Regions from separate parts of the Proteocatella sp. QWL-06 genome, predicted to be linked through region 4. Evidence: riboswitches for the same ligand, from Rfam matches in the RefSeq annotation. Region 4 holds a riboswitch; each other region holds the start of a gene.
The links. Region 4 has a riboswitch for S-adenosylmethionine ahead of metK (methionine adenosyltransferase). Riboswitches for the same ligand answer to the same signal wherever they lie in the genome.
Positions count from the first base shown of each region.

Region 1: it holds a riboswitch for S-adenosylmethionine, as region 4 does, so the genes downstream of both, AC4PGZ_RS01150 (O-acetylhomoserine aminocarboxypropyltransferase/cysteine synthase family protein) here and metK (methionine adenosyltransferase) in region 4, are expected to answer to the same signal.
Region 2: it holds a riboswitch for S-adenosylmethionine, as region 4 does, so the genes downstream of both, AC4PGZ_RS00205 (methionine ABC transporter ATP-binding protein) here and metK (methionine adenosyltransferase) in region 4, are expected to answer to the same signal.
Region 3: it holds a riboswitch for S-adenosylmethionine, as region 4 does, so the genes downstream of both, AC4PGZ_RS10945 (Na+/H+ antiporter NhaC family protein) here and metK (methionine adenosyltransferase) in region 4, are expected to answer to the same signal.

Region 1 covers NZ_CM178755.1:243,474-249,446, forward strand. The annotation lists gene AC4PGZ_RS01140 (ABC transporter ATP-binding protein) at 1-37, shown strand, start outside; gene AC4PGZ_RS01145 (DUF6449 domain-containing protein) at 12-2,081, shown strand; SAM riboswitch class I at 2,201-2,296, shown strand; gene AC4PGZ_RS01150 (O-acetylhomoserine aminocarboxypropyltransferase/cysteine synthase family protein) at 2,415-3,689, shown strand; gene metA (homoserine O-acetyltransferase MetA) at 3,724-5,526, shown strand; gene AC4PGZ_RS01160 (homoserine dehydrogenase) at 5,528-5,973, shown strand, end outside.
Region 2 covers NZ_CM178755.1:33,940-39,912, forward strand. The annotation lists gene AC4PGZ_RS00195 (short-chain fatty acid transporter) at 1-328, shown strand, start outside; gene AC4PGZ_RS00200 (D-cysteine desulfhydrase family protein) at 420-1,451, opposite strand; SAM riboswitch class I at 1,592-1,696, shown strand; gene AC4PGZ_RS00205 (methionine ABC transporter ATP-binding protein) at 1,791-2,813, shown strand; gene AC4PGZ_RS00210 (methionine ABC transporter permease) at 2,803-3,465, shown strand; gene AC4PGZ_RS00215 (MetQ/NlpA family ABC transporter substrate-binding protein) at 3,543-4,391, shown strand; gene AC4PGZ_RS00220 (hypothetical protein) at 4,585-4,980, shown strand; gene AC4PGZ_RS00225 (helix-turn-helix transcriptional regulator) at 4,981-5,355, shown strand; gene AC4PGZ_RS00230 (hypothetical protein) at 5,365-5,871, shown strand.
Region 3 covers NZ_CM178755.1:2,281,556-2,287,528, reverse strand. The annotation lists gene AC4PGZ_RS10960 (YeeE/YedE family protein) at 1-194, shown strand, start outside; gene AC4PGZ_RS10955 (hypothetical protein) at 353-2,479, shown strand; gene AC4PGZ_RS10950 (prolipoprotein diacylglyceryl transferase family protein) at 2,513-3,379, shown strand; gene AC4PGZ_RS10945 (Na+/H+ antiporter NhaC family protein) at 3,302-4,624, opposite strand; SAM riboswitch class I at 4,734-4,866, opposite strand; gene dnaX (DNA polymerase III subunit gamma/tau) at 5,061-5,973, opposite strand, start outside.
Region 4 covers NZ_CM178755.1:2,006,784-2,012,756, forward strand. The annotation lists gene AC4PGZ_RS09665 (M20 family metallopeptidase) at 1-429, opposite strand, end outside; gene AC4PGZ_RS09670 (sigma-54 interaction domain-containing protein) at 572-2,164, shown strand; gene AC4PGZ_RS09675 (hypothetical protein) at 2,245-2,403, opposite strand; gene metK (methionine adenosyltransferase) at 2,516-3,697, opposite strand; SAM riboswitch class I at 3,824-3,924, opposite strand; gene AC4PGZ_RS09685 (phosphodiester glycosidase family protein) at 4,003-5,973, opposite strand, start outside.

The DNA.
Region 1 (5,973 bases), 940 kb from region 4:
GGTTGCCGGTTATGATATCAAATCGATTATACTTTAGCCTTAAGATGGTAAAGGACAGGCTTGTTCAGAATATATGGGTAAGCGCATTGTTTCTTGTAAGCTGTCTGTTTACGTTTCCAATCCAGGCTGCACTTATATTTCAGAGATTTGTTTCCGATATTGGAGAAAAATATGCCAGCAGGGAGCAGGCGGCAGAGTATGTCACAAGGATACTCGGTCAGCAAAACATGATTTTCAAGGTTACGCTCATAATAGCGGCGCTTGTAATGGGATGGGCATTCTATTCCTACATGCATTCAAAAAAACAGGTGGATCTCTACCACTCGCTTCCTGTGAGCAGGACAAGGATATTTCTCAGCAATTTCCTTGCGGGGAATATAAGCTTTGTCATAATATATCTTGGGAATCTATTCCTTGCAGCAGCAGTGATTTCTGTCATAGGCTTTGGCGCCGATATCGATTATCTGGAGCTGCTGAGGAACTTTGTCATGAATACGGTATACTTCAACCTTATCTTCTCTGTGAGCATACTGGCAGGGCTGATCACTGGAACCAGGCTCATACACGTGCTGATGACATTCGTTATCCTTGAGTATGTTCAGCTGTTCCTGGTGCTTTTCAGCGAATACATGAAATTCTTCTTCAGTACCTTCTATGCTAGGGCAGTATTTACTGATGACCTTATCATGAATCTTTCACCCGTAACGAGCCTTTTCATGGAAATGGAGAGCTTCAGCTTTACTATGACCGCAAACGTGCTTGTTCTTGCCTGCATAATACTCCTCAATGTATATATATTCAACCTGAGGCCATCAGAATCAGCAGGGAAATCGATAATAAGAAACAGGCTTCTTGAAACCGTTAAATATATGGTACTTACGGCAGGAACCATGGCTGGGGGTCTTATATTCAATGAGGTTGGCCAGGGCCGAAGCTGGATGATATTCGGACTTGTATTCAGCGGCTTTGTAGGCCACTGCATACTGGAATGCCTTCTCAGCTTTGACATGAAGCGCATATTTCGCAATAAGGGAAAGCTTGTCATACTGATGTGCGCGCTTGCGATCGCATTTCTCGTAATGGACAGAGACGTAGCAGGCTATGACATGAGGATACCTGAGACGGGCAGCATCGAATCCGTGTCCATAAATCCAGTGAGCTTTGACTCTTATGCGAGCTACAATCTGGCTGATTATGATGAGATTGACAGAATGGAGAGCATAAGGCTTTCAAATCCGGATACGATAAAGGCGGTAACGGAAATCGCAGAAATTTCGGTTAAAAATCAGGAAAAACATGAGTCAGACAAGAATTTTGTATCAGGCGATCATTTCCAGTTGGCGGTGAAATATAATCTGAAGGACGGAAAGAGTCTTACGAGGTACTACAGCCATGCCCCTGCTGCATCCGCGCTTGAGGTATTTGCAGATATTTACGATACTTCGGAATTCAAATACAGATACTATCCTCTGATGAGCTTAAAACCAGAGGAGATAATAAAGGCGACAGCTGAGTTTCCGGGTTTTGTGAATCCGGATAACAAGAATTCCTATGAATCTGAAATAAGAGGCAGTGAAAAAATGAAAGCGCTCCTGAGCGCGGCTCAGAATGATCTTATAAACATGAGCTCCTCAAAGCTGAAAAACAACAGTCCTGTAGCGCTGCTCACATTTTTCGTTCAGGATGATATAAAGGGCAGATATGCTCAGGATTCACAGAGGCGGATAGAGGTTCCTGTCTTCAGGGAATATATAAAGACGCTGAGCGTACTGGCGTCACTCGGATACCGCATAGAAACGGATTTTTCTGAGGACATGGTTGAATATATAGAGCTGTATTCATATGATGACTCTGCCAGTGCAAAACCAGATTATCCACAGACTGTAGATGTAAAGGAATCTGTAAAGGTTCTGAGAGAAAAAGCCGAGATTGAAAAATTTTTTACTGAATATATTTCGGGCATCAACATAAGCTATAACGGATTTATATTACCCGATTCAAATAGATGGGCAATCGTTTATTTAAAGGGAAGCAGCAACTCAGGCTATGATTTCATATCCGTAAAAGATGTCGGAATTTAACGATTATTTCTAAACTATAAAAATAATTTAATAAAAAACTGTTTGCAATATTTGGAGAACTATAGTATTATAGTAAAAACGATGTTGAAACAAATACAATTGAATACCCAGAAAAAACAAACTTATCAAGAGTGGTGGAGGGACTGGCCCTTAGAAACCCGGCAAAGCGAAAGCTAGTGCTAATTCCAGCAGGCATTATGTCTGAAAGATAAGTGTAGCCTGATAGATATATACTATAGCCGCACTTATAAGAGTGTGGCTTTTTTATACCATATTTTAGCTGCACGGAATGAAACAATATAAAATAAAAGTCACAGAAAGGTGGAAACTAAAATGAAAAAATATGCACAGGAAACAATCTGCATACAGGGAGGCTATGAGCCAAAAAACGGAGAACCAAGAATACTTCCGATATTCCAGTCAACGACATATAAATATGACGAGGCAGACGAGGTGGCAAAGCTGTTCGATCTTGAGGCGGCAGGTCACATGTATTCAAGAATAAGCAATCCTACGGTGGAGGCTCTCGAAAAGAAGATTGCCGAAATGGAAGGCGGCGTTGGTGCTATGGCAACTTCTTCAGGACAGGCGGCAAATCTTATAGCCATCCTGACTATATGCAACGCAGGAGAGCATGTACTGGCGATGTCGAACCTGTACGGCGGGACATTCACTCTTTTCACTTCGACGCTCAAAAAGATGGGCATAGAGGTTACCTTCGTCGATCACAGAGCTGATGACAGAGAGATATCTTCAAAAATACAGGCAAACACGAAGCTTATATTCGGAGAGACGATAGGAAATCCGGGGGTAGATGTGCTGGACATACAAAGAATAGCAGAAATAGCACATGAGAACAGTATACCTCTAGTGATCGACAATACTTTTGCAACGCCATATCTTTGCAGGCCGTTTGAGTTTGGCGCAGACATTGTCACTCACTCGACTACAAAATATATTGACGGACATGCTACAAGCGTTGGCGGGATAATTGTTGACAGTGGAAAATTCGACTGGAAGTCGAGTGGAAAATTCCCTCACCTTACAGAAGCGGATCCGAGCTATCATGGACTAAGCTATACAGAAAAATTTGGAGCAGCAGCCTACATCACGAAGGCCAGAGTAGCGTTTCTCAGAGACATGGGAAGTACAATGAGCCCTTTCAATGCATTCCTTACAAATCTCGGAGTAGAGACTCTTGCGCTAAGGATGGAGAGACACAGCAGCAATGCGCTTGCTGCGGCAAGATTTCTTGAGAGCCATCCAAATGTTTCATGGGTAAACTACCCGCTTCTGGAATCATCGCAGAGCTTTGATCTTGCCAGAAAATATCTTCCTGGAGGAGCCAGCGGAATAATCGCATTTGGAGTAAAGGGTGGAGTTGAATCCGGAAAGAAATTCATTGACAGCCTTGAGCTTGCAAGCCTTGTAGTTCACGTGGGTGACATAAGGACACACGTGCTCCATCCGGCAAGCATGACTCACAGACAGCTTTCGCAGGAACAGCAGATCAAGGCAGGGATAAAGCCCGACATGATAAGGCTGTCAGTAGGGATAGAGAACATAGACGACATTCTTGCAGACCTGGATCAGGCGCTTAGAGCATAACAGGCAACAGAATAAACAGAAGAGGTGAGAAGACGTGCCAGTATTAATACCATATGATTTGCCAGCAAAAGAGATATTGAATAAAGAAAAGATTTTCGTAATGAACGAAACCAGAGCCCAGACTCAGGACATAAGGCCTCTAAGGGTAGCTATAATAAACCTCATGCCGACGAAGATAGAGACTGAGACGCAGCTTCTGAGGATGCTTTCAAATACAGCGCTTCAGGTAAATGTGGATCTCATAAGGACAAGCTCTCATGAAAGCAAAAATACAAGCAGAGAGCATCTTGAAAAATTCTACAAGACCTTTGATGAGATAAGAGGAAGCAAGTATGACGCCATGATAGTTACGGGAGCTCCGGTTGAAAAGCTTGATTACAGGCAGGTGAGCTACTGGGAAGAGCTTAAGGAAATAATGGATTATGCGAGAGAGCACGTCTATTCCACGATGTTCATATGCTGGGCCTCCCAGGCAGCGATGTATCACTATTACGGTATAGAGAAGCACCAGATGGATAAAAAGCTGTCCGGGGTATATGAAAATGAAGTTGTGGCAGACAGCGTCCTTACAAGAGGGTTCGACAGGTTCTTTTATGCTCCGCAGTCAAGATACACCTACTGCAGAGAAGAAGATATACAGAAGATAGAGGACCTTGAGATAATAGCCAGATCGGATGAAGCTGGAGTGCACATAGCCGCAACCAGAGATAACAGACTCATATTCGTGTCGGGACACAGTGAGTATGATGAAGACACGATTGACAGGGAATACAGAAGAGACCTTGCAAAAGGCACGCCAGTAGACGTGCCGGCGAACTACTACAGAAACGATGATCCGGAGCAGGGAATAATGGTAAGGTGGAAATCTCATGGGAACCTTCTTTTCAGCAACTGGCTCAATTACTGTGTATATCAGGAGACTCCATTTGACATAGACAATATAACCAAAAAAGTAGTGGCCAAGTTTGGGGGGACCTCACTGGCAGACGCATCGCAGTTCAACAAGGTAAAGGACATCATCCTGTCCCAGGATGACAGGAGCTATATAGTGGTATCAGCCCCTGGAAAGAGGTATGACGGAGACGTGAAGGTGACAGATATGCTAGGTTATGCCCACAACATCCAGAGCGTTAAGGAAACTGTCAAAGAACAGATAAGAGAGCTGCAGAAGAAGGAATTCTCGCTCACGAAGGAAAAAGAGCAGGTAATCCATCAGATAGAGGACAGGTTTGAGGAAATATGTGAAGACCTGGGCGTATCCGGAAAGCCGAAGCGCGAGATAAAGTCGGTAGCTGAGCAGCTGAGAGCCGCAAAGGACAGGGATTTCATGATAAGCAGGGGAGAATACCTGAGTGCGGTTATAATGGCAGATTATCTGGGATATGACTTTATAGATTCAGCAGATCTGATATTCTTTGATGAAGATGGAAAACTTGATGAAGAAAAGACATATTCAGAAATAAGAAGAAAGATATCTCCTGAGGACAAGGTAGTGATACCCGGTTTTTACGGATCAGGCCACAGAGGGGAGATAAAGACTTTTGAAAGAGGGGGATCTGACATCACAGGGTCCATAATAGCAAACGGAATAAGCGCAGACATGTATGAAAACTGGACAGACGTAAGCGGAGTCATGACAGCGGATCCGAAGAAGCAGAAGGATGCGATGACAATAGACTCCATGACATACACTCAGCTTCTTGACATCACAAAGAACGGAGCTCAGGTTTATCATCCGGATGCAATCAGGCCGGTAGCCAAGGCAGACATACCTATAAACATAAAGAATACCAACAAGCCGGAAGATACGGGAACAATAATAAAGGGAGGAAATTAACATGAAGAGAGTCAAAATCGCGCTGCTCGGACTGGGCACAGTAGGGAGCGGAGTAAAGAGCATTCTGGAAGAAAAGAAAGACCAGCTCAGCCAGAAGCTTTACGAAAAGACCGGTGAGGAAAAATGCATAGAGATAAGCCGTATACTGGTAAGAGATACTGAAAAGGACTATGGCGCTGACAAGAGCCTGCTTACAGCAGATTATGAGGATATAATAAACGACCCCGAAATAAAGATAGTAGTGGAGCTGATCGGAGGGCAGGAGCCTGCCACGAAGTACATGAAGCAGGCCATAGATGCCGGAAAACATGTCGTTACCGCCAACAAGATGGCGATAGCTATGTCAGGCGGGAGCATAGAAGATCAGGCAAAGAAAAGCGGAGCAGCATTCATGTATGAGGCCAGCGTCGCCGGGACAATACCAGTCATAAGAGTAATCCAGGATTC
Region 2 (5,973 bases), 730 kb from region 4:
CTTCGTGGGAATAGCTACGACTACTACATTCCCGCTGTTCACTTTCCTCAGTGCGGGTATAGTAAACTTCTTTGTTCCTTCAGGTGGAGGTCAGTGGGCGGTTCAGGGCCCTATAATGATGCCTGCGGGACTTGAAATCGGGGTGCCGGCGGCAAAGACTGCGATGGCCATTGCCTGGGGTGATGCGTGGACCAACATGATTCAGCCTTTCTGGGCGCTTCCTGCTCTTGGTATAGCGGGACTTTCTGCAAAAGATATAATGGGTTACTGTGTAATTACGCTTCTGTTTTCGGGAGTTGTCATTGCTGCAGGATTCCTAATCTTCTAAATCAAAATAATATGTACTAACTTGAAATGTGCAGCCTCGTCTTATTCGAAGCTGCACATTTTTGCGAAAATATATCTGTATCAACAGATTCCTAGAAGCTCATCTCATCTGCCTTTGGGAACAGGCCATACAGCCCTCCGGTGTGGATGAAGAGGATGTTCCTGTAGTCTGAGAAATCCGCCATGGGATTGTTTGGGGACAGGCCGAAGTTGGATTTTGCTATCTCTGAGACCATGCCTTTGAGGGTCTTTCCTGTGTATACGGGGTCGAGGAATATTCCTTCGAGTCTTGCGAATTCCTTTATGAATTCAAAGTCTGCGGGAACGTTGAGAGCATAGCCTTTGCCTGCGTAGCCGTCTGTTATTATGAGGCTCTCAGGGGTTATGCCGAGGTTCTCTGGGGTCACTCCCTCGAGGTAGCTGCAGCACTCTTCGATATATCCGAAGGCTCTTTTCTGGAAGTTCGGGGCGGTGTCTGCTATGTTGAAGCCTATTACGTCGCATTTCATGTTGTAGAGCTTCGCGCCGACTGCAAGGCCTGCATATGTGCCGGATGAGCCTACGCATGAAACCACGGCGTCGAATCTTATGCCGAGCTCGTCTTCCTGCTGTTGGATCTCCTTCATCGCGTTTATATATCCGAACAGCCCTATGCCGTTGGATGCGCCCTCGGGAAGGATGTATCCCTTTTCGCCGCTGGCCTCGAGATCTTTTTTTATGTCCTCCATTATCTCGAATCTTCTGAGGACATAGTCCTCCGCGCTTATGAATCTGACGTCTGCGCCGACTATGAGGTCTAGCAGGTGATTGCCTTCGATGGCAGTCTTTTCAGATTCCCTGAGCACGAGTATGGATTTCATGCCGAGCTTTACTGCGGCTACTGCGGTGGCCCTTGCGTGGTTGGACTGGATTCCTCCGCAGGTTATAAGTGCGTTAGCTCCCCGAGACAGGGCCTCTGCGGCTGCGAATTCGAGCTTTCTTACCTTGTTTCCGGACAGCTCTATTCCAGTCTCGTCGTCTCTTTTTATGTAGATGTTTTTCCCTAGATTTTCTGAAAGCTTCTGGAGCTTGTAGGTCCTGGTCGGGAGGTTTGCGAGTGAAATTTTTTCGGGTAGTGTGATCATGGGTGCTTCCTTTCTGCTATCTGTATTTTATACTCTTTTCAAAATAACATATTTTCTGTTTTTTTTCAACATTGCGAAAAAAGGGTTGACAATTAAGATTTATTATTGTAACATATGAAACATGAATTAAATATCAAAACTTCTTATCAAGAGAGACAGAGGGATCGGCCCTGTGAAGTCTCGGCAACCTGCAGCCTGCTGCAAGGTGCTAATTCCGTCAAAGAGAAATCTTTGGAAGATGAGGAGACGGTTGAATTGTGACCTTCTCTTCTGAGGAGGTTTTTTTTATTTCAATTTTCTAAAATCAGGTAATTCAACCAAGCAGTAAAGGAGGGACATATGGGAGCACCACTTATCCAGATAAGGAATCTGGAGAAAGAATTTTTTGGCACGAGCGGCAGCAAGGTGACTGCACTTTCGGGTATAAACCTAGATATAAACAAAGGCGACATATACGGAATAATAGGCATGAGCGGCGCGGGCAAGAGCACACTGGTAAGGTGCATCAATTTCCTCGAAAAGCCGACGGGGGGAACGGTCATCATAGGTGGCAGGGATCTTTCGGCTCTGAATGACAGGGAGCTGAGATCGGTAAGGCAGAAGGTGGGGATGATATTTCAGCAGTTCAATCTGCTGATGCAGAGAAATGTCGAGGACAACATCTGCTTCCCGCTTGAGATCGGAGGCGTACCAAAGGCTCAGGCAAGAGAAAGGGCTGCTGAGCTGCTGGAGCTTGTAGGGCTCTCGGACAAGCGGCTGGCGTATCCGTCTCAGCTGAGCGGAGGGCAGAAGCAGAGGGTGGCGATTGCAAGGGCCCTTGCGACAAATCCGGAGATACTTCTCTGCGATGAGGCGACGAGCGCGCTGGATCCAACAACCACACGCTCGATACTGGAGCTGCTCAAGGACATCAACAAGAAGCTGGGCATAACGATCGTGATAATAACCCACGAGATGTCCGTCGTCGAAGAGATATGCGACTATATCGCGATCGTGGACAAAGGAAGCCTCGCAGAAAGCGGCAGGGTGGAGGATGTGTTCTCGAATCCAAAGACGGAGGCTGCCAGAAAGCTGGTATATCACAACAGCAGCAGCGCGACGGTGGACGAGATGACCGGAAAGAGATGCATAAGAATAGTGTTTGACGGAAAATCATCCTTTGAGCCGGTCATTGCAAACATGATCCTGGAGTGCAGGACGCCGGTGAACATACTTTTTGCAGATACGAACGACATCAAGGGACAGGCCTTCGGGCAGATGATACTGCAGCTGCCTGAGGACAGGCTGCAGGGCGACAAGGTCATAAATTATTTGAAGAGCAGAAATGTGAATGTAGAGGAGCTGAGGGATTATGTTAAGTAATGAAGTATTTACAATGCTTTTGGAGGGCACGAGAGATACGCTCTACATGACCTTCGTGTCAGCTGTATTCTCATATCTGTTTGCCTTCCCGATCGGGATCGCACTCGTGATAACTAAAAAAGACGGTCTGCATCCGATGGCGGCCCTGTACAGGCTGCTGGACATAGTAGTCAACATCGGAAGGTCTGTGCCTTTCCTGATACTACTCATAGCGGTGATTCCGCTGACGGTGCTCATAGCCGGAAAAAGCTACGGCTCTACGGCGACGATAGTGCCGCTCGTGATTGCTTCTACGCCTTTCATTGCAAGGCTGATTGAATCCTCGCTCCACGAAGTTGATCCAGGAGTGATCGAAGCGGCGCAGAGCATGGGAGCTTCCCTTTCGACCATAGTGACGAAGGTGCTGATAGCAGAGGCGAAGACTTCCCTTATAGTCGGCTCCACGATAGCGCTGGGGACTATACTGAGCTACTCGGCGATGGCAGGAGTCGTTGGAGGCGGGGGCCTCGGGGATATCGCTATAAGATACGGATACAACAGATACCAGTATGACATAATGCTGATAACGGTGATACTGCTCGTGGTGCTTATGCAGGTGATGCAGTTCATCGGGATGAGGATAGCGGCAAAGACCGACAAGAGAGTAAGATAAGCAAAAAGAAAAACTAATGGAAACTGAAATATGATAACTGAAAATATAAATATGATAAAGATAAAGGAGAAACAATCATGAAAAAATTCAAAAAAACAGGTATAGCAGTACTTGCTGCAGCATTATCACTCACAGTTTTTGCAGGATGCCAGAGCAGCGACCAGGCGGCAGATACGCAGGAACCGGCGCAGGAAGCAAAGGGAAAGATAACCGTAGCGGCTTCTCCTGTGCCTCATGCAGAGATACTCTCACAGGTAAAGGAAACTCTTGCGGAGCAGGGATATGAGCTTGAGGTAGTGGAATTCACTGACTATGTTCAGCCAAACCTTGTAGTAGACGCAGGAGATGTGGATGCGAACTTCTTCCAGCACAAGCCGTACCTTGACGACTTCAACGCAGAGAAGGGAACAAAGCTGGTTCCTGTGGCAAGCGTTCACTTTGAGCCACTTGGAATCTACGCTGGAAAATCGACTGACCTTGCAAACATACCTGACGGAGCGGCGATTGCAGTTCCAAACGATACTACAAATGAAGCAAGAGCACTTCTTCTGCTTGAAGCAAACGGCCTTATAAAGATAAAAGAAGGCGCAGGACTTTCTGCAACTAAGAACGACATCGCAGAAAACCCTCACAACATCGAGATTGTCGAGCTCGAAGCGGCGCAGGTTTCAAGAGTAATAGGCGAGGTTGATTTCGTGGTACTGAACGGAAACTATGCTCTTGACGCAGGCCTCAGCGTATCAGATGCGGTTGCAAAGGAAGAGCAGGACTCAGAAGCGGCTCAGACTTATGCCAACATCCTTGTAGTAAAGGAAGGCAGCGAGGAGAGAGAAGACATCAAGGCGCTTGTGGAAGCGCTTAAGAGCGAGGCTGTGAAAACATACATCAGCGAGACTTACAAAGGCGCAGTTGTAGCTATAGACTAGGGAAAATTGTCCACCTGGAATCAATCAGAAAGATTGCCCGGGTGGACTTTCGATTTACAAACATCGATTAAGCAAAATGATGAAATGAACGGGGTTTGTTGGGGCAAAAAAAGTCCCTATTTACAATTTTACAAATAAATTCTATAATGTAAATATAACCTATAAGTTATATTTACGCAAAAGATGGTATTAAATGAATGAGAATCTGATACAGAAAATAGAGTATCCTGGCGAGTCCGAGATATACGGATATAAAGATTTTAATGCTGAATTGATGTCTATTGTCAAGAACAGCGGAAATCAAAAAGAAATCGCTCGCGACATGTTTCGATTTTTTGGATTTATGGAAGAAATGCCGAAACATGAACTTATATTAAATAAGCATTTCGAGAAACTTAAGGATACAAAGCACGATCTTTACTGTATCCGATTTTTAAAACAATTAAATCTACGAATCATTTTCATATTTATGGAAGATGGTGGTAGAAAAGTCCTGATTCATGCTTTCTTAGAAAAGAAAAAAAGCGATTATAAAATCGCTATTAAAAAATCCGAAGGCATAGTTGATAGATTGCAAGGAGGAGAATAAATGAAAACCATGGATATGAACTGGTTATTTGAAGGAATATCAAAAGAAGAGTTGGAACTCGACAAGCTTCTTTCAGATATATCGATAGCCATAATTAAAGAACGTTACGCTCTTGATATGAATCAAAAAGATTTTGCAAGTCATTTAGGTATTTCCCAACCTATGGTTTCAAAACTTGAAAGTCTTGAATATAATCCGAGTGTTAAGACGCTGTTTCAAATATGTAAAAAATTGAATCTTAAACTGGATATAAGCGTAACTAAAGTTGAGAACGCAACAAAATCCGTGCTGACAAGATTCGTAAATAAAAAAGAATATGATGTAGCGCTCACAAAAGATAGCGATGACAGACAAATTGGAATAGAAGCAGCATAAGGAGTGTATATGAACAGTATAAATAATATAATAGCTGATTTTCAGAATATAAAATCGAAAATAATATATTCTAAAATGGATTTTAGCAGTGAGATTGATATTGATAATACTACCAGTTATGATTATGCCATTGACTATGATGTTATCGATTCGAAATTAGAGCACCTGGAATATGAAGAAGTTTCCGTTGACTTTTATACCGGAGAAATAAAATTCTATCTAAAACTATACGAAATCTCAAATCAGAAATACAAAAGCCCTAGTTTTAAAAATATAAAGCCTTTTATCGAGGTGATATCAACAGGAACATTTGCGGGAAATGCAAATGTATTAGACAAGGATATGTTCGACCGTATGTTAGTTCAAAACGGCTTAACTTATCTCTCTCAATTCGTAAGAGTTCACCTTCTCGCAATAACATCAACTATAGGTATTTCAGGAAACTTCAGTTTACCTATGATTAATATAGTTCAGTTTATGCGAGAGAAAGATAAAGAAAAATCTAAAAATAGATAAAAGGAGCTATTTCGGCTTGTCACTTCATAAGTGACGAAACTATAATATATGTGTTGAGTAATAGAACTAAAATTTAGAACACTCCCTCCTGCTAAACTAAAG
Region 3 (5,973 bases), 270 kb from region 4:
TCAGAGAGATACTTCTCTATGCTATGGGTGGTCTGAGCATGGGATTTGGAACAAGACTTTCAAACGGATGTAATGTTGGAGCACTGTATACACCTATAGCAAACTTCTCGCTTTCAGGATGGTTATTCCTCGCTGTAATGGTAGTGGGAGGAATCCTCGGAAACAAGCTTGCAAGAAGGCTGTTCAAGAACTAAAAGAATCTGCACAAAGAATATCTATATATAAAGGAAGCTATTGGATTTTCAGTTATTGAGAATTCAATGGCTTTTATTTTTACTTAGAAGAATGGACTGTACAGTTCTAACAAGTTAATGTAAAATAAGTATAACAAATTCAAGGGGAGGATTACTATATGAAAAAAAGAAAGAAGATTTCGCTGCTTCTGGCAGTAGTGCTGCTGGCAAATCTAATGTACGGCTGCAGCCCAGATGGATCGTCAGGAAATGGGAAACTAAGGGAGTACACCATTTCAGAGGAAGAACCTGTAATCGAAGGCGAAGGCGTAAAGATAGCCTTTTCGCCATATGACGTGAACGCAGAGATGAAGGTAAGCGTGCAGCAGATAGATCCGCCGAATCTCTTCAGCGAAGAGGTCACGCCTGAAGAAGTAAAGGTTACGGCCTATGATATCAAGGCACCGGAGATCACAGAATTCACAGATCTTATAGAGATAAGGATTCCGTTTGACCAGAGCTTTATAGAGTCAGGGAGCCCGGAGAAAAACGTCGGAGCAATGTATTATGACGAGGAGCTTGGCGAGTGGACTCCTGTTCCATATGAAATCGACAAGGAGAGCTCAGAGGTAGTCATAACGGCGAACCACCTTTCAGTCTATTCGGCTTATACCATAAAGAATGCGAACACAAGGGTTGCGCAGATAATAAGCGTAAATTCGTTTCCGATGCTGCCTCCGGGAACCTCAGCGTCATTTGATGAGGTAATAGAAGAAGCTATGTCAAATCAGATGACTCCGGGTCAGAAGGCCATGGAGCTGGGGCTTGGGATAACCGGAGACTGGATGAATATAAGCGGAGCAGCGCTCACTACGATAACCCAGACCATGTACGCATCTGAATTCGCAGAAGGACTGGGCAATGCATTCACCAATGTAGGTCTTGCGGGAGCGTTCGTTCAGGCTGCATATGACTTCAGCAGAGGCGATGACACGGCCCTGTTCACAAATCTCACCAAAAATCTTTCATACTTCAGCGTAGGCAAATGGGGAACAAATGCGCTCAATCTGGCGTTTGTAGGCGTATATGCCATAGACTATTCGCTGAATAAATTTGCGACTGAGGCCTGGGATGGAAGGAAGGAAATCTGGTACGAGGCATACAAGGAATATTACAAGAAGGAAAATCCGAGGAGCTACAAAGAATGGTACAGCAAACTCTACTGGATATGGCAGGACAACAAGGACAGTAAGGATCCAAATGCGGTGAGCAACAAGATAAATCAGGCCATTGATGAATATACGAATGCGTTCTGGAACCTGCCGGAAGCAGACCAGGCATTCTGGCAGTCAGAGATCCAGAACACAGGATTCTCCGGCGGTGGAGGCCTCAGCGAAGGGCTTAAGAAAGAAATTTCAGCTGCTGCAAAAGCTGAACTGGTAGCTACGATGCAGGAGACCGTGTTCAATCGTCTGGAGCAGAAGATAACCGCACAGCTCATGGAAGAATACAGAAAAGAGCTGATAAGCCTCAAGAACTATCTCAACAAGAAAATAGATGTCCTCATAACTGAAAATATCAAGGAAAATGAGACTTCAGAGTATGCAGGCTACACGGTGAGATTCGCACCTCTTGCCGAAAACGTGTACAAGCCAAATTGGACAGGTAAGGTAAAGGAAGATGGTACGGTAAGGACCGTATTCACGCCGCTTGGACATATACAGTCAGGGGCGCCGGACAAGCTGCTCCTGTTCGAACCTTCGGCAGACCCTGATACAGATGAGCCAGTGAAGGAGATTCCATTCAGGATATCATTCCCTGAGACCCGCATAAACCTAAAAGAATCAAAGCCGACCATGGATGAGATTTCAGGGCCGTGGTCAGAGGTATACCTTGATTTTCCTAATCCACCGGCAGCTGAAGAATCCGCAGAAGAAGGAGAGTGCGACCTTGGACCTGCCATAGCTGAGATGATAAGGGTTGCAAAGCTCAAGTGCATATTCGATGTCAGAAAGATCGATGAGGAGAATGCCACTCTCATATTCGGAGTTTCGGGAGGGGTAAACAAGGAGACCGGAGAAGACCTTGAAGCCGAGCCGGCAGACCCTGTAAGCGGTACGGCGACGTATAAGGATGGAGTATTCAAGGCGAGCATATTATATGAGGAATCGAATATATCCATCAGCCTCAACATGAAAAAATCCCCGGAAGGCGAGATAACTGCAGAGGGCGGAGGCATGATTACCTTCATAGAGGAAGGATATAAAAAAGGGACACTGGATATAAGAATGGTTGGAAAGAAATAGATATATAGAAAATGTTGGGAAAAAGGAGGAGTCATGCTTCCGGAGATAAATTTCAGCGCAATGGGCGCTCAGATACACATACACACATATGATCTGTTCGTATGGCTGAGCATCGCGACAGGCCTTGCCATGGCCTATGTACAGCTCATAAGGATGGGTACTGGAAGAAGAACGGCAGCTTTTATATGCGCAGTGACAGGCGCAAGCTTCCTCCTGGGAGCAAGGATTCTTAACTATGTCATAAACTATAAGAAATATACGGAGGCAGGAATACCGCTTTTCATCATGAAAAGCGGTTACTTCTCTTTATATGGAGGAATGGCAGCTTCATTTATGGCATTGTACATATCATCTTACAGGCTCAAGGCAGATTTTTTGGAGCTTATGGACCGCCTGACCTTTCCTTTCCTGCTGAGCTACTTTGTCATGAAGATCGGATGTTTTCTGAACGGATGCTGCTACGGAAAGATGACAAAATCATCATTTTCAGTGCCGCTTCCATTAAAGGAGCAGGCGGAGCTTGCTGCAAGCCCGCTGATATCACAGTTTTTCGGGAGCCCTGAAATAAGGGTATATCCTGCCCAGCTCATGGAGGCATCAGCAGCAATATTAATAATAGCGGCTGTACTGCTTGCAGAAAGGCTGTTCAGGAGCAAAATAAAAGGCAACACAAAAGGAGCAGGATTTGCGCTTTCGGCAGCTCTTCTCAGCCTTTTCAGGCTGATAATTCTGCAATTTCGAAGCTCATCCTACTCCTATACTGTTCTTAATATATTCTATCCTATGCTCTACATCTCTGTAATTGCAGTCTCAGCAGCATTTTTATGCAGCCGACTCTGCCTCCGTAACTCTGACTTCCTTTCTCACGGCTATGAAGATCACAGCGCTGATTCCCATTAGGACAGGGTAGTAGAGGTTAGGAATGATTTGAAAAGGCGTGATTCCGGTAAGAGATGCAGCTGTAAGCAGCTGAGCGCCATATGGGATAAGGCCCTGGAATACCGAGGTGAATATATCAAGTATTGAGGCGCTTCTCTTGGGATCCACGCCGAATTCATCGCTTATCTCCTTTGCGATAGGGCCAGCCATGACGATGGCTACCGTGTTGTTGGCTGTACACATATCAACTGCTGATGCCAGGACTGCTATTCCAAACTCGGCGCCCTTGGCGCTGTTCACCTTTGATTTTATTACATTAAGGATAGCATTTATGCCTCCGTTTTCCTTCACAAGTTCGACCGTACCTCCGATTATTATTGAAAGGACGGTTATCTCAAACATCCCTGAAACACCTTCGCCTATGATTCCAAAAACCTCGCTGAATGCGAATGTTCCCTGAAACACCCCTACTCCGAGCGAAAGTACGGTTCCAAGCACAAGAAGCGCAAATACATTCATTCCGGAAAGCGCTCCGGCGAGAACGATCACATAAGGGAGTATCCTGAGTATGCTGTAATCGAGGTTCTGATCTACTGTAAAGGATCCTCCTGAAGTCCTGATAAGAAATATCGCAGCCGTTATGATGGCAGCAGGAAGAACTATAAAGAAGTTCTGTCTGAATTTATCCTTCATAAGGCAGCCCTGAGTCCTTACGGCCGCTATCGTAGTGTCGGATATCATGGACAGGTTGTCTCCGAACATCGCTCCGCATACGACTGCGCCTATGCAAAGCTCTATTCCAAAACCTGTCTTTTCGCTTATTCCAACTGCAATCGGGGAAAGTGCGGCAATAGTTCCCATCGAAGTTCCCATGGAAAGCGAAATGAAGCAGCCTATAAGGAAAAGTCCCATTACGGCTATATTTGATGGGAGTATCGAAAGTCCAAGATTTACAGTGCTCTCAACTCCGCCTGCAGCCTTTACAGCCCCTGAAAAGGCTCCTGCAAGAAGAAATATGAGCGCCATTATCATTATATTTTCGTGACCGGCTCCACGGCTCATAACTGAAAGCTTTTCATCAAAGCTCATGCTTCTGTTCTGAACGAAAGCTACAAAAAGTGCCGCAAGAAATCCGACTATTGCAGGCATCTTGTAGAAGTCGTTGAATATCAGTCCTGTTCCAAAGAAAAGGAGCAGAAATACCAGAATTGGAAGCAGCGCCGCCACGCTTGATTTTGGGTTGCTATCTGTCTTAATTTTGTTCATCTTTTTTGATTTTCCTCCTGAAAAAATAATATATTTGTCGCAGCGAGAAGTTTACTGCATTAAAAAAGCCTTCTCCAAGAGAAGGCACAGAATTAAAGCTCTATATCTTCTCTTATCTCTCAGATCTTTACCACTGCGAGCACACGCAGGCGATAAAATCTGATGGATTTGGCACCTTTTCACCGTAGTGAAGGTTGCCGAGACTTCTCAGGGCCATTTCCCTCCATCTCTCTAAATAAGAAAATTTTTATTAAGTTGTAAATAATTTTTGACAGTAAAAAATCGAGCGGGGTAACTCGATTTTTAAAAAAGGGGGTATTAATAAGGTTCAATAATTAGGGGGAGTGAACCCTTATTTATTCACTCTTCACTCATTATAATCAATATGGACAAATTTGTAAATAGTTTTTTTGTAATTTTTTTATAATTTTCAAACCTAAGGCTTTATATCGATATTTACATCCGGGAATGTCTCGGAAAGCTTTTCAATGAGCTTTTCCTCATCTGATATCTTCTTTGATTTTATTGATGAAAGCTCGCTGTAAAGTATATACTGCACGGCTATATTCCTTTTCAGGAGCTTGCTGAGTATTTTCTCGACGGAATTATTTATGTCCTGAGTCTCGAGCATGTTCTTGTGGAATATGTTCTTTTCCTCAAAGCAGAAGAAGATGTTGTCATCAAAAAACCTTTCAGGCTTTCCTTCCCTTATAAGTGCAGCGAGCTGTGCCTGCTTTACGGCCCTGAGTTCTTCATAAAGAACCGGGATGGCATCGTAGACTCTGTCAAGCTCAGCTTTTTCATCATCGCTTATCTCTACCCGCTCTATCTTCTTCGTGGAAACCCTTGAAGGAGATTTCGAAGATGAAGGTCCTTTTGTATGGCTTGTTACAGCCATGCGGCCGCTGTTTTCCACACTGCCTTCAATATTACCCACAGGTAGCTGTGGATTATTTTCGATCTCAGAAAGCCTGCTTTCAAGGCCCTGGACAAGGGTCTCAAGCCTTCTTATTTCGGAGTTCATCAGAGCGAACTCAGCCCTTATATCCTCGCTGACATAACGGTTTGAGCCTATTGCATCATATCTGGTGCCTGTTATCCTCACTATATCGGCAAGCAGGAGCACCTGTGGCTGTGGAGAATAGCGCATGTTGCTGCAGGTTGTGGATAAGTCCTCTATTATATTTGCCGCAATTTCATCCGTGCATATCTGCGCTGCCTGGCTGACATTCGGGTTATCCTGCTTTACGTCGTTGAACTCCAGTATTACCTGCTTCATGAAGTTTATGAGCTCAAGTGCGAATATCCTCGGGTCCATGCCTGACTTTTCTATGCTGCCCAGTACCATT
Region 4 (5,973 bases):
CAGCCCCTTCAGCTTTGAAATCCCCAGGCTTGCTCCGACAGCCGCTGCAGCTATCCAGTTGTGACCGCATGTATGCCCCGGCTTTATAATCTTGCCGCTCCCCTTTTTACGTTCATTTTCCACCGAAAAGACAACAGGAAGAGCATCATATTCTGCAATAAAAGCTATGCACGGTCCTTCGCCATTCCCCAGAACAAATTCAGCCCTGAATGCCGTATCATAGTCACAGTAATTCGTTTCAACGAAAAACCCATGACTCTCCATGATATCTGCAAGAAATGCGGAACAAACATATTCTTCTCCGCTGAGCTCCGGGTTGTTGAATATGAAGCTGCATACATCCTCAATTTCCCCAGAAATCTCCTGCTCTATTTTTCTGAATCCATCCATAAGTTCCCTGATATGTAAATCATAATCATTATATTCCATAAAATCACCCTTTATATTTTTTCTTATATTTTACATCACTTCCGAATTATATACAAGTCAAAAACAACTCGTGTCCTTGATTTAATATTTCAACAATGCTATAATTCAATAAAACAAGTCAAAATATACTCAGAGGTAACAAATGAACCGATTCGAAGAAATAAGAAGCCTGAAAGCCGGAATCATAATCACGGACAAGGACAATATCATAATCTCACACAATACCCATGCGTCAAGGCTGCTCAAAGTCGCTATTTCTGCCGGAAAACCAATAAAATACTATCTTCCGTACCTGTCATCCATGGATTTACATAAGGACCATACCACTGACAGCATCGTTTATACTTTCGGACTGTCAGATACAGAAAATCTGTCCAAGAATATTTTTCAAAATCTTGAGAACGGTATCTTTATTTCAGACAAATATGGGAAACTGACATTCATAAACCATTTCCTCAAAGATATGCTCGCCTCAGAGCACGAAAGCATCATTTCAATCCTTAACAGCTTCGATATCAATGAGAATTCATTTAAAATACTCCTTAAGACAAAAAAAGAAGTCAACTGCGAAGCCTGGTCCAAAAACAAGAAATATTCACTCAAGCTGGTACCTGTCATGGATGACCTTGCTGATATCACTTCGATATATGGAGTTCTTTCCGAAATGCACGATCATAACAGACTGAATCACGAGCTCGAGGATGCCCGCAACGAGCTGGAAAAATACAGAGCTTCATCCAGCATCGAGGCCTTTAAACTCGAAAAACCGAATCTGAAGCTGCACAGCAAGTCAATGACCGAGCTCTATTCCATACTGACAAATATTTCCAACAGAGATATTACGATTCTGCTGCTCGGCAAGTCAGGCACCGGAAAAAGCTCCATCGCAAAGAAAATCCACACAGAAAGCCTGCGCCGCTCCAATCAGTTTATAACCATAAACTGTGCTGCGCTTCCCGAAAACCTCATTGAGTCGGAATTGTTCGGCTATGACAAAGGCGCTTTCACCGGCGCTCTTTCAGGCGGAAAAAAAGGACTCGTGGAAATCGCCGATGGAGGCACGCTTTTTATAGATGAAATAGGCGAGCTCCCTTTCCACCTTCAGGGCAAGCTGCTTGAGCTTATCCAGGACAAGACTTACCGACCCGTAGGCGCCACCCAGGCAAAAACTGCCAATATACGTATAATAACAGCTACAAACAAGGATCTTTATAACCTGGTCCTGCAAAAAAAATTCAGGGAAGACCTTTACTACAGGATAGCTGTCGCGGTAATAAATATCCCGCCTCTGGCCGAACACCCCGAAGACATAAAAGCACTTATAGATTCATTCACTCTCTATTTTAATAAAAAGTATGACATAAACACAGGTTTCTCTGCTGATGCAAAGAAGGTGCTCATAGCTTACGACTGGCCCGGAAACATTAGAGAGCTGGAGCACATTGTTGAATTCCTGATGGTAAGGTCAGTTAAGGACACTATCGAAGCAGCCGATCTGCCACCAGATATAATCAAATGCAGCAACATTGCCACCGCTTCAGAAGCCGTTCAGGCGAAAAACACCAGCTTCACCTGCATTTCCGAAAACGGCACCCTTGACGACCATATGAGCCAGTACGAAGCTTTCGTAGTAAGAGAATGCTATAAACTGCATAACAGTTCCTACAAGCTCGCAAAACACCTTTCCATTTCACAAAGCAAGGCCAACCGACTGATACAGAAGCACTGCAAATAAAGCAGCAAAACCCTTCCGCTTATTGATCTCAATAAACTGGAAGGGTTTTCAATGCTTAAGTTTATATTATATACCTTTTTTCATTTCACAGACTTAAGAAACTCTTCAATCTGATCCTCAAAATAAAACTCTTCGCCTTCCACCACTATGCATGGTATGCCTACAGCTCCCATTTTCTTTATCCTGTCAAAGTCTGCTCTGCTGTCTCTGTATTTAAGAAACTGCTTGAGTGCAAACATGCTTTCTGTGATATTGACATATGCGAATTTTATCTCATTTTGTAAAAGCAACTCTTTTACAGGTTCGCAGCCTGGTCAGTGCGGACTTCCAAAAACTACGATTTTTTTCATGTTAGAGGCTCGCTTTCAGAGCATCTACCTTATCAAGTTCTTCCCACGGTGCATCTATGTCAGTTCTTCCGAAGTGTCCGTAAGCAGCTGTCTTTTTGTAGATAGGTCTTCTCAGTCTTAGCTCCTTGATTATCGCTCCTGGTCTGAGGTCGAAATTCTTGTTGATGATCTCAGCAATCTTGTCATCTCCAACGATTCCTGTTCCAAAAGTATCAACAAGTATAGATACCGGACTTGCCACTCCGATTGCGTATGCAAGCTGAACTTCACATTTCTTTGCAAGTCCTGCTGCTACAACGTTCTTTGCAACCCATCTTGCAGCGTATGCAGCCGATCTGTCAACCTTTGTAGGATCTTTTCCTGAGAACGCTCCGCCGCCGTGTCTTGAGTATCCGCCGTAAGTGTCAACGATTATCTTTCTTCCTGTAACTCCTGCATCCCCGTGAGGTCCTCCGATTACGAATCTTCCTGTAGGGTTTACAAGGTATTTTGTATTTTCATCAAGCATTGCCGGATCTATGATTGGAGTTATTACATGCTCCATGAGGTCCTTCTTGATCTGCTCAAGAGAAACACTCTCTGCATGCTGAGTAGAAATAAGCACTGTATCTATTCTTACTGGTCCGTTATCATCGTATTCAACCGTAACCTGAGTTTTTCCGTCTGGTCTAAGATAATCAAGAGTTCCGTTCTTTCTTACTTCTGAAAGTCTTCTTGCAAGCTTGTGAGCAAGCGATATAGGAAGCGGCATAAGCTCTGGAGTCTCGTCACATGCAAAACCAAACATGATTCCCTGGTCTCCAGCTCCAACAGCTTCTATTTCTGATTCTTTCATTTCTCCAGTCTTGTGCTCAAGAGCCTGATCAACTCCCATAGCTATATCAGCACTCTGCTCATGAATCGCATTCAGTACGCAGCATGTGTCTGCATCGAATCCATATTTTCCTCTGTCATATCCTATTTCTTTTACTGTCTCTCTAACTATTGTTTGAATATCTACATAAGTCTCTGTAGAAACCTCTCCCATAACCATTACCATACCTGTAGTAACCGCTGTTTCGCAAGCTACTCTGGCATTTGGATCCTTGGCAAAAATCGCATCTAGAATCGCGTCTGAAACCTGATCGCAAATCTTGTCTGGATGCCCTTCTGTAACTGATTCTGAAGTGAATAGTCTTCTCATTTTTTCTTCTGTTCTCCTTTTGTTATACAATAAATAAAAATAAAAACCAACTCTCTCAAATGATGAATCTACATAAAAAATCCTCTTTTGCCACAGCAAAGAGGATTAATGTATTGTCATTAACAAACCTCATCTGCCAAAATTAAATTTTGCAGGAATTAGCACCATACATTTCTGCTGGTTGCCGGGTTTCACAGGGCCACTCCCTCCACCGCTCTTGATAAGGCATCAAGAATATTCATTTGCTTTATTTTAATATATCGAAACATGCATGTCAATAACTTTTTTGAAATTTATATATTTTTTTACTGCAGTAGACTCTGGAAGCCGTAATTCAGGCCATTTGCGGTTTTCTTAAATACCAGGTATCTGTAGTCCTCTTCCTTGCCTGCCTTAACTGTAGAGAAATCCCTGAGCGTTATATAGCTGACATTTCCAATGGCATATGAAGAATATTCACTGCCCTTAGTGATTACGAATATGTTCTTTGAAGCCGAAGCCTCCTGAAGCAGATTCCTGAGCACGGTCTTTTCAGATACCGAAAGATTCATCGATGTGCTCATCATGATCACAACATTCTTGTTGGATGAAGAAAGCGCATCCTTTACAGACTTCCACTGCCCCGAAGTGCCGCTTATGCCTGCCGAGGTGTCGAGTCCTACATATCTTACCGAGTCATTTTCCACATACTGAGCGCCCTTGTATACCGATTCCTTTGCTGTCTTTATTGCATCGCTCAGCTCCTGATTCTTGTTGAAATAATTCACCGCAAGCTTTGCACTGCCGTTTATCTTATTCACAAGCACTCCATTAATGGCCTGCGAGAATACATCCTTCTTGTCCTTGAGCGAATCCGGAACTATTGCAGTATCATAGGCTGGCATTGAGTCCACGCGTCTTGGGTCTTTCGCATTAACGGATGCCACATTCAGAGATATAACGGCGCTCGCACTTCCGGATCTTACGATTATGCTTCCGTTTCCACCGGATTTGAAGGTGACATATCCGTCCTTATATTCTACATTTATGCCGTTTCCACTTACAGTTATCCCCGATGTCGCAACAGGGTTCATGCTGCTGTCAAATCCTTGTACCGCAAGCTTTACCCGATCTCCCTGAACTATATTCTTTGTCTCCAGCACTGCCTCAAGCTTGCTGAGAGAGCCTCTCGTCCTGTTGTTGACAATGGCCATTCCATTTACTATCTTTCTTTCAGATGCAAGATCATTGGTTATCTTTCCATTGACGATCATCTCCGTCGAGCCTCCGCCGTCAAACATCATGGCGTCCCTGACATTCTGGGTCCTCAGAAAGTCTGCTACCTCGGTCTCCGTCATACCTATATAAGGGCTCTTTCTACCGTCGGCAGTCATGAATACCAGCTTTCTGTCGTAGGTTATGCCAATCGCAGTCCTCTGTGACCTGCCCGCTATCTTGTGCGTTATTGGCGCAAGCATTCCATCCTTAAGTATTACAGTCCCTCCGCCCGCGACTTCCTTAAGATCAGGATAGCTGTCCTGCATGGAGGTGCTGAGCTCAAGCCTGTCCCCAGCCGAAAATGATGATGCCAGCTGATCTCCTCTGGTGCCGCTTGCCGCTATGACATACCCGTTCACAGGGATGCTGACTCCCGGTTTTCCTGTCCTTATCTCTCTCACAGTATCTGCCTCTATAACGACCTCAGTGAGCGTCACCGAAGATACCGATGACTGTCCCGGAGAAGTCTTTCTGTATTCACTCGTTATTATGACAGGCGAAGCATATGTGCCTGAATGCTTGTTTATGCTGTATCCCGTAGAGCTCGTCCCAGTCGTCTCATTTCTCACAACGACTCCTGACTTCAGATAGTCTATGAACAGCTTCTGATTCTGGTCCATTATGAAGCTGGCCATCTTGCCATTGTCATAATAAGGTGAGGATATCACCTTTCCATCATCTGCCATCGGACCCATAGAGTAGCTCGGATCAGACATCGAAAAGAAGTCTGCGTTTATGGCTGCCACTGTATTTGGGATCTGCGCAGTCAGAGCGCTCAGAGTCTTTCTGTTCATGAATCCCGATACATCGTTGTAAAGGAGCTCAAGATCCACTCCGCTCCTCTCCATGTCTGCAATTATAAGGTTTATGGACTGCACTCCATTTTCAAATGTCTGAATTATATTTTTGTGTATTATCCCATCGCTTACAGTTATCTGATATGTATTTTCATATATCATATCCGCATAACTGAAGCTCGAAAAACACTGAACCGCTATTATCGAAGTTGCAATTATTTT